3 regions of the Rhizobium sp. SRDI943 genome follow, and region 3 is predicted to be linked to each of the others. Evidence: predicted binding sites of a transcription regulator. Region 3 holds the regulator's gene; each other region holds the start of a gene.
What was found. The regulator LexA, encoded in region 3, represses DNA repair genes until DNA is damaged. The targets are predictions, from matches to a motif close to TGTTCNNNNTGTGTTCNG.
Positions count from the first base shown of each region.

Region 1 (2,199 bases), 2.3 Mb from region 3:
CAACGCCCAGCTCCTTCCTCAACCCCAGCCTCTCGGCCAACTCGTCCAGTGCCGTCAGCCGCATGGCATTGTTGAGCTTGCCGGAACAGACGATAGGCGGCGTCTCAGGACGCCCTTTCGAACGCCAGGAGAGCCCCCATCGCTTGCGGGCGATGCGATCCGTTGGCAGATGCGGGAAGCTGAGCGCCAGAATGCGCTGACTGTTCGCCTGGAGGACGAACGAGGTTTGGTTCGGCGACAGGGAGAAATTCGCGTTCATGGGGATTCCACTCCAAAAGAAAGGAGAGCGGGGCCGGATTTCGGCTCTTCTCCAGCGTCAGACGGAAAATCGGATTGCCGATGCTGCCGGAAAGTTTCGATCCATCCGGCAACGACCGCAGAGCGGACGGGGCCGGTTCGACATGCAGACGCAAGGCCGCACTGCTTGCCTCCTCCGCCCCGGCCTGACGGACAAGAAAGAGCGGACGGCGGGCAGCATGCGCCCTGAGACTAAGCCTGCGGCTTTCGGTCAGGCCGAAATGGGCGGGATTGCCCCGGACTTCGAAGATGACGGCCGAGAAGGCAGCACTTTCCACCGCCACCTCCGCCAGCCAGAGCGCCTCGTCCAGCCTGCGCGGCGCGGCATGGAAAAACCGCTCCGGGTTCAGCCCGAAATCCCGAAGTCCGGGAGCATAGGGACGGCCGGCCTCCAGCGTGCCGACGGCATCGCCGATCCAGAGCAACGGCAGAAGACGGCCGGCATCCGCTTCCTGTTTTTGCAGCCGCGCGGCAACAGCCATCGCCAGCCCGCTTGCAGCGCCGGCATCGCGAGACAGAGCGGAACGGAATTCGGTGATCGCATCGAGCGGCAAGCCGCCTTCCAGCGCCCCGTCGAGAAATTCCACCCCAAACGGCAGGGGCGGCAGCGTGCGCCCCTGGCGGGTCTTACGTCCTTCCGCCAGGGCTTCCCGTTCCGCTGCGGCAAGCGCCGGCGCGGGCCTTCCCTCCAGTCTGGCGATGGTTTCGCGGAGCGCAAAAAGCCGCTCGCGCGCCAGGGCGTGCTGCGCCATGGCGTTCTCCAATCCGTCTTGTTCCTGTTATGTTCTTATAGATTCCAGAGAGCTAATGAAGAGTCAACGGCCATTTTCTATGAAAATATTCCTGCCTTTGATTCCGCACTCGAAAATCGGCGATAAAGGTTCTATATGGGCCCGCAAAGGAAGGAATATTCATGGCCCGCATAGACCAGAGCGATGATTGGCGGGACCGCCATGCGCCGACGATCAGCGCCTTCGAGTCGCTGGCGATGGAGGCCTATAGCCATCTGCCGGATGAATTCCGCCAGCTGACGACCAACCTCACGATCGAGATCGAAGATTTCCCCGATGACGACGTTTTCGAGGACATGGCGCTGGAAACCCCTTTCGATCTGCTTGGCCTTTTCGAGGGCAGGGGCATTTCCGAACGTTTCACGGTGGAAACCGGCGAGATGCCGAACCGCATCCGCCTCTACCGCCGCCCCATCCTCGATTACTGGGCTGAGAACGACGAGACGCTCGGCGATATCATCACCCACGTCCTGATCCACGAAATCGGCCACCATTTCGGGCTGAGCGACGATGACATGGAGCGGATCGAGGCAAGCGCCGAGGAAGCAGCCGAGCGATAGAGCGCCGCGCGTCCAAGGACGCGCTAAGGACGCTCTATCACTTTCAATCACGCATAATCCTTTCCGAAAATCGATTACGATTTTCGGGGTTATGCGCTAAAACCTCACTGTTCGGAGAGTTTCATCTCAGGATCGTAATCCTTGCCTTCGACATGCTTGACGACGGCCTGGCCGCACTGCATCGCGCCGATTGCGGCATTGAAGGCATAGGTCGGGGAGCCCTCCAGCGACCAGCCCTTGTTGAGGGCGGCGGTGACCTTATGGCAGAAGGAAGCATCGTCAGGACCGGTCAGGAAGCGGTAGAGTTTCATCACATCGTCTTTCGTGCTGCAGCCTGGCGGGCTGCGATCAGGCGGGCTTTATGGACCAGACTTTCCGCCTGGACAAGATGCAGCCGCTCGACCATCCGCCCGCCTGCATTGATGACGTTCAGCCCATCGGAAGCGGGGTCGGCAAAGGCTGACATGATCGCCTCCGCTTCCGCAATCGCTGCCGGATCCGGACCGAAATGGCGGTTGGCGGGCTCGATCTGCGCCGGATGGATCAGCATC
Region 1 covers NZ_CM172787.1:4,345,502-4,347,700, forward strand. Annotated here, with positions in the region: gene AC245Y_RS21755 (Y-family DNA polymerase) at 1-64, opposite strand, end outside; gene AC245Y_RS21760 (ImuA family protein) at 105-1,049, opposite strand; gene AC245Y_RS21765 (metallopeptidase family protein) at 1,211-1,648, shown strand; gene AC245Y_RS21770 (DUF1737 domain-containing protein) at 1,753-1,959, opposite strand; gene AC245Y_RS21775 (HpcH/HpaI aldolase/citrate lyase family protein) at 1,959-2,199, opposite strand, start outside.
Region 1: AC245Y_RS21760 (ImuA family protein) is a predicted target of LexA. The motif match lies at 1,069-1,086, and genes of this name have one in related genera.

Region 2 (2,199 bases), 2.4 Mb from region 3:
CTATAACCCCAATTCGGCAAGGCTCCGATCAAGAGCAGAATGAGGATAACAAGTAGTATCGTGCCAAGCATGGTGTGTTTCCTTCATTTCATCCGCAATTTGGATGGACTAGAAACACGTATTGGCGATTTTTGTTCCCGGTTAAGCTCTGGAAATGTGACGAAGCCTGATTCAGGGTTTAATTTCCGTCATTTCCGAAAATTGCCGCTATGGTTAAAAAGACATTTAAATACAATATGTTGCGGTGAACAAAGCGGGAAAATCGCGATGTCGCCGATTCGTCAGCGATTCGTTCCGTTTTTGATCGGCGCGCCACAATTGGCCGTCCCCGACTTAACGCCGTCTGAATCCGGCTCCCAAAAAGATTAATTTTGGTGCGGCGGAGCGGGACGAAGGGCTCTGCCGCTGATCCGCGTCTAGTGCCGGGGCCTGATAGCGCTACCAGATGTGGCCGTGAACGAAAGGCGAAAACGATGGAGTGAGCGATTCGTCTCCGATTCGTTCAGGCTTTGGTCGAGAGGTTAATTTCGGGCGGATTTTTGCCTGTTCAAAATCGGGCGAAGATTGTCGCTCACGACGGCGAAAGTGCGAACAGGAGAGAGTCTCGCGATTCAGCATCTAGTGGGAAAAAGTGATTCAAAATCAATACTTAGCCGTGAACAAAAGCTGAATCAGCGAGAATCATCGATTCGTCGCTGATTCGTTCTTGCGCTGTTCCGAATCGGAAATTCGGGCGTTCCGCAGGACTCGCAAAGGTCGTAATCCCCGAGGCATTTTGAAATCTGCCCTTGCGTTTGCGACGGCAGCTGTCCATGTGTTGTCCAGCTTCCATCGAGGAGCCGAGATTTTCTGGGGCCACCCCGCCTCATTTGCATGGACTCATGACTCTGATTTCGCAGCCGATGATTCTGAGTGGGCGCGGTGTGACCGCGGTGCTCGGACCGACCAATACCGGCAAGACCCATTATGCCATCGAGCGCATGGTTGCGCACGGGACGGGCGTGATCGGCCTGCCGCTCCGGCTGCTGGCGCGCGAGGTCTATACGCGGGTGGTGGAGAAGGTCGGCGCACAGAATGTGGCGCTGGTCACCGGCGAGGAAAAGATTTCGCCGCCCAATGCGCGTTTTTCCGTCTGCACTGTCGAAGCGATGCCGCGCGAGACCAGGGCCGCCTTCGTCGCGATCGACGAGGTGCAGCTCGCCGGCGATCTCGAGCGTGGCCATATCTTCACCGACCGTATCCTGCATCTGCGCGGCCGCGAGGAAACGCTGCTGCTCGGCGCGGCGACGATGCGGCCGATCCTGCAGCAGCTCCTGCCCGGCATCACTATCGTCGAGCGGCCGCGGCTTTCGCATCTTTTCTATGCCGGGCAGAAGAAGATCACCCGGCTGCCGCAGCGCTCGGCCATCGTCGCCTTCTCTGCCGACGAGGTCTATGCCATCGCCGAGCTCATCCGCCGGCAGCGCGGCGGCGCGGCGGTGGTGCTCGGCGCGCTCAGCCCGCGCACCCGCAATGCGCAGGTGGCGCTTTATCAGGCGGGCGACGTCGAATATCTGGTGGCGACCGATGCGATCGGCATGGGCCTCAACCTCGATGTCGATCACGTCGCCTTTGCCCAGGACCGGAAGTTCGACGGTTACCAGTTCCGCAATCTCAATCCAGGCGAACTCGGCCAGGTCGCCGGGCGCGCCGGGCGGCATGTGCGGGACGGGACCTTCGGCGTCACCGGACAGGTCTCGCCCTTCGACGACGAACTGGTGCAGCGCATCGAGGGGCACGAATTCGACAACGTCAAGGTTTTGCAGTGGCGGACGACGGAGATGGACTTCTCCTCAATCGCATCGCTGCGCGCCAGCCTTGAGGTGGGACCGCGCGTGCCGGGGCTGACGCGGGCGCTGCCTGCGGTCGACCAGCAGGCGCTGGAACAGCTTTCGCGCTATCCCGAGGTCATCGATCTCGCCGACAGGCCGGCGCGCGTCGAAAAACTCTGGGAGGCTTGCGCGCTTCCCGATTATCGGCGTATCACCCCAGCACAACATGCCGATCTTATCGCGACCCTCTTTTCCGATCTTGTCCGCTATGGCACGGTGAATGAGCAGTTTCTTGCGGAGCAGGTTCATCGCTCCGATCGAACAGATGGGGAAATTGACACGCTTTCGGCGCGAATCGCGCAGATAAGGACCTGGACCTACGTTTCGA
Region 2 covers NZ_CM172787.1:4,263,306-4,265,504, reverse strand. Annotated here, with positions in the region: gene AC245Y_RS21400 (DUF3309 family protein) at 1-71, opposite strand, end outside; gene AC245Y_RS21395 (helicase-related protein) at 882-2,199, shown strand, end outside.
Region 2: AC245Y_RS21395 (helicase-related protein) is a predicted target of LexA. The motif match lies at 702-719, and genes of this name have one in related genera.

Region 3 (2,199 bases):
GCGCGGCGCGCTCGGCCGGTAGCGGATTGACGCGCTCGACGGTGAAAAGCAGGAGATCCGGCGCGCGCAGGTCGGCGGCGAAAGCCAGCTTGAAGCCGGCAATCGTCTCGGAACCGTCCGGCATCGTCATCGGCCGGGTGAACTGCAGCATCTCGCCGGCGCTCGATCCGTTGCCGACGAAATTCTGATGATCGATGCCGGCATCCTTGCTGCCGAAAGCCAGCCCCGAAAGCCCCTCCTCGCCACAGCGGAAACGGACGGCCTGGTTGCGGGCAGTGAAGACATTGCCTTGGCGCGCCGATGCCTCGCTCTCCTCGACGCTCGCAATCCCGAGTGGCTCCAGATAGGTCTTGTCGGCAAAAAAGACGCAGGCGTTTTCCGTTCCGAAGGGATGGCGCGCATCGGCGGCAACGGTGAAGCCGAGCTTGCCGAGCCTCTCGCGCGCCAGATCGATATTGACGACCGGCAGCACGACATGATCCAGCGGGTGCGGTTTGGCGGAATGCTCGTTCATCATATCCCTCCTGGAAACGGCAAGAGATGTGCGACGGCGCGCCCCTCAATACAAGAGATGTGTCCCAATCCGGCGAATGAAAATAAAAATCTCAACGAGTTGGCGCCAAGTTTTACGGAAATTTAGCTACTTGCGGAACACATATGGAACATATAGTGTCTGTTCTGGATTTGTTTCAATCACGAGGTCACAACGTCGATGCTCACGCGCAAACAACAGGAGCTTCTCCTTTTCATTCACGAGCGCATGAAAGAATCCGGCGTTCCACCGTCTTTCGACGAAATGAAGGATGCTCTGGACCTCGCCTCGAAGTCCGGGATTCATCGCTTGATTACAGCGCTAGAGGAGCGAGGCTTCATTCGCCGCCTACCGAACCGCGCCCGCGCGCTCGAGGTCATCAAGCTTCCGGAGGCCTACAGCCCCAGCATCCAGCCGCGGCGCGGCTTTTCGCCGAGCGTCATCGAAGGCAGCCTGGGCAAACCTCAGCCGGTCGCCGCCCCTGCTCCCGCAAAACCCGTCGCCGACAACGGCAACTCGGTTTCCGTGCCGGTCATGGGCAGAATCGCCGCCGGTGTGCCGATTTCGGCGATCCAGAACAACACCCACGACATCGCCGTTCCGGCCGACATGCTCGGCTCCGGTGAACATTATGCGCTCGAGGTCAAGGGCGATTCGATGATCGACGCCGGCATCTTCGACGGCGACACCGTGATCATCCGCAATGGCAGCACCGCAAGTCCTGGCGACATTGTTGTTGCACTCGTCGATGACGAAGAAGCGACACTCAAGCGCTTCCGCCGCAAGGGCGCCTCGATCGCACTGGAAGCGGCCAACCCGGCTTACGAGACCCGGATTTTCGGACCAGACCGTGTTAAGGTGCAGGGCAAACTCGTCGGCCTCATTCGCCGCTATCACTGACATCGGTTAGGCCGGATTCGGTAAAGCTGTTGCTGCGCCAGTCAAAGGCGCGATGGCGCATCCATGGTCGCGACAATGCGTCAAATGCGGTTGCCACCTCCAGGCCGGCGTCCGCGAAGCGCAACTCGATGGATCCGGTCCTGCGCAGCGTCTCGCCGGTGAAGAGCGTCGCACCTGAGCGGCAGCTGTTGAAACGCAGGCGGACCGACGTCACGATGATATCGGCCGCGTCGCATGCCGGGCCGAGATAGGCGGCATTGTCGATGACAGCAACCACACGACCATTGCCAAGCCTTGATGCGCACCAGGCCCTCTTGACGCAGGAAAAGCGGTTTGCTTCACCGGCCGCTGCGGCCGCCCGCATCGCTGTCCTCGCTTCGTTCTGCTGATCGCGGGAAAGCTTGACGCGGCGGTCTTCTCCTACCTGCGGGATAGCAGGACCATCCAGCATCTTCGGCGGATCATGTCTCGGCAGGACCAGGGCTCTCTGCCACTGGTCGAAGATGAAATCCGGTGGTCTTTCACGGTTGGAAGCCATTGCTGCCGCTTCGACCACCGCGACGAGACTGCCATCCTCCGAAATCACCAGATCCGGCGGCCGGGGAACCGGTAGAAGCAACAGGATGAGCGTTGCGACCGCGATGATTGATGTGCCGATATGGCGCAGCCGGGTGCGGAGCAGCGTCAGCAGCAGAAAGCCTGCCACGGCGACCGCGAAATACCAGGCGGGCAAGCGGCCGACGTCGATATTGCCATCCCAGCCGGAC
Region 3 covers NZ_CM172787.1:1,810,708-1,812,906, reverse strand. Annotated here, with positions in the region: gene AC245Y_RS09550 (VOC family protein) at 1-514, opposite strand, end outside; gene lexA (transcriptional repressor LexA) at 713-1,432, shown strand; gene AC245Y_RS09540 (ComEC/Rec2 family competence protein) at 1,413-2,199, opposite strand, start outside.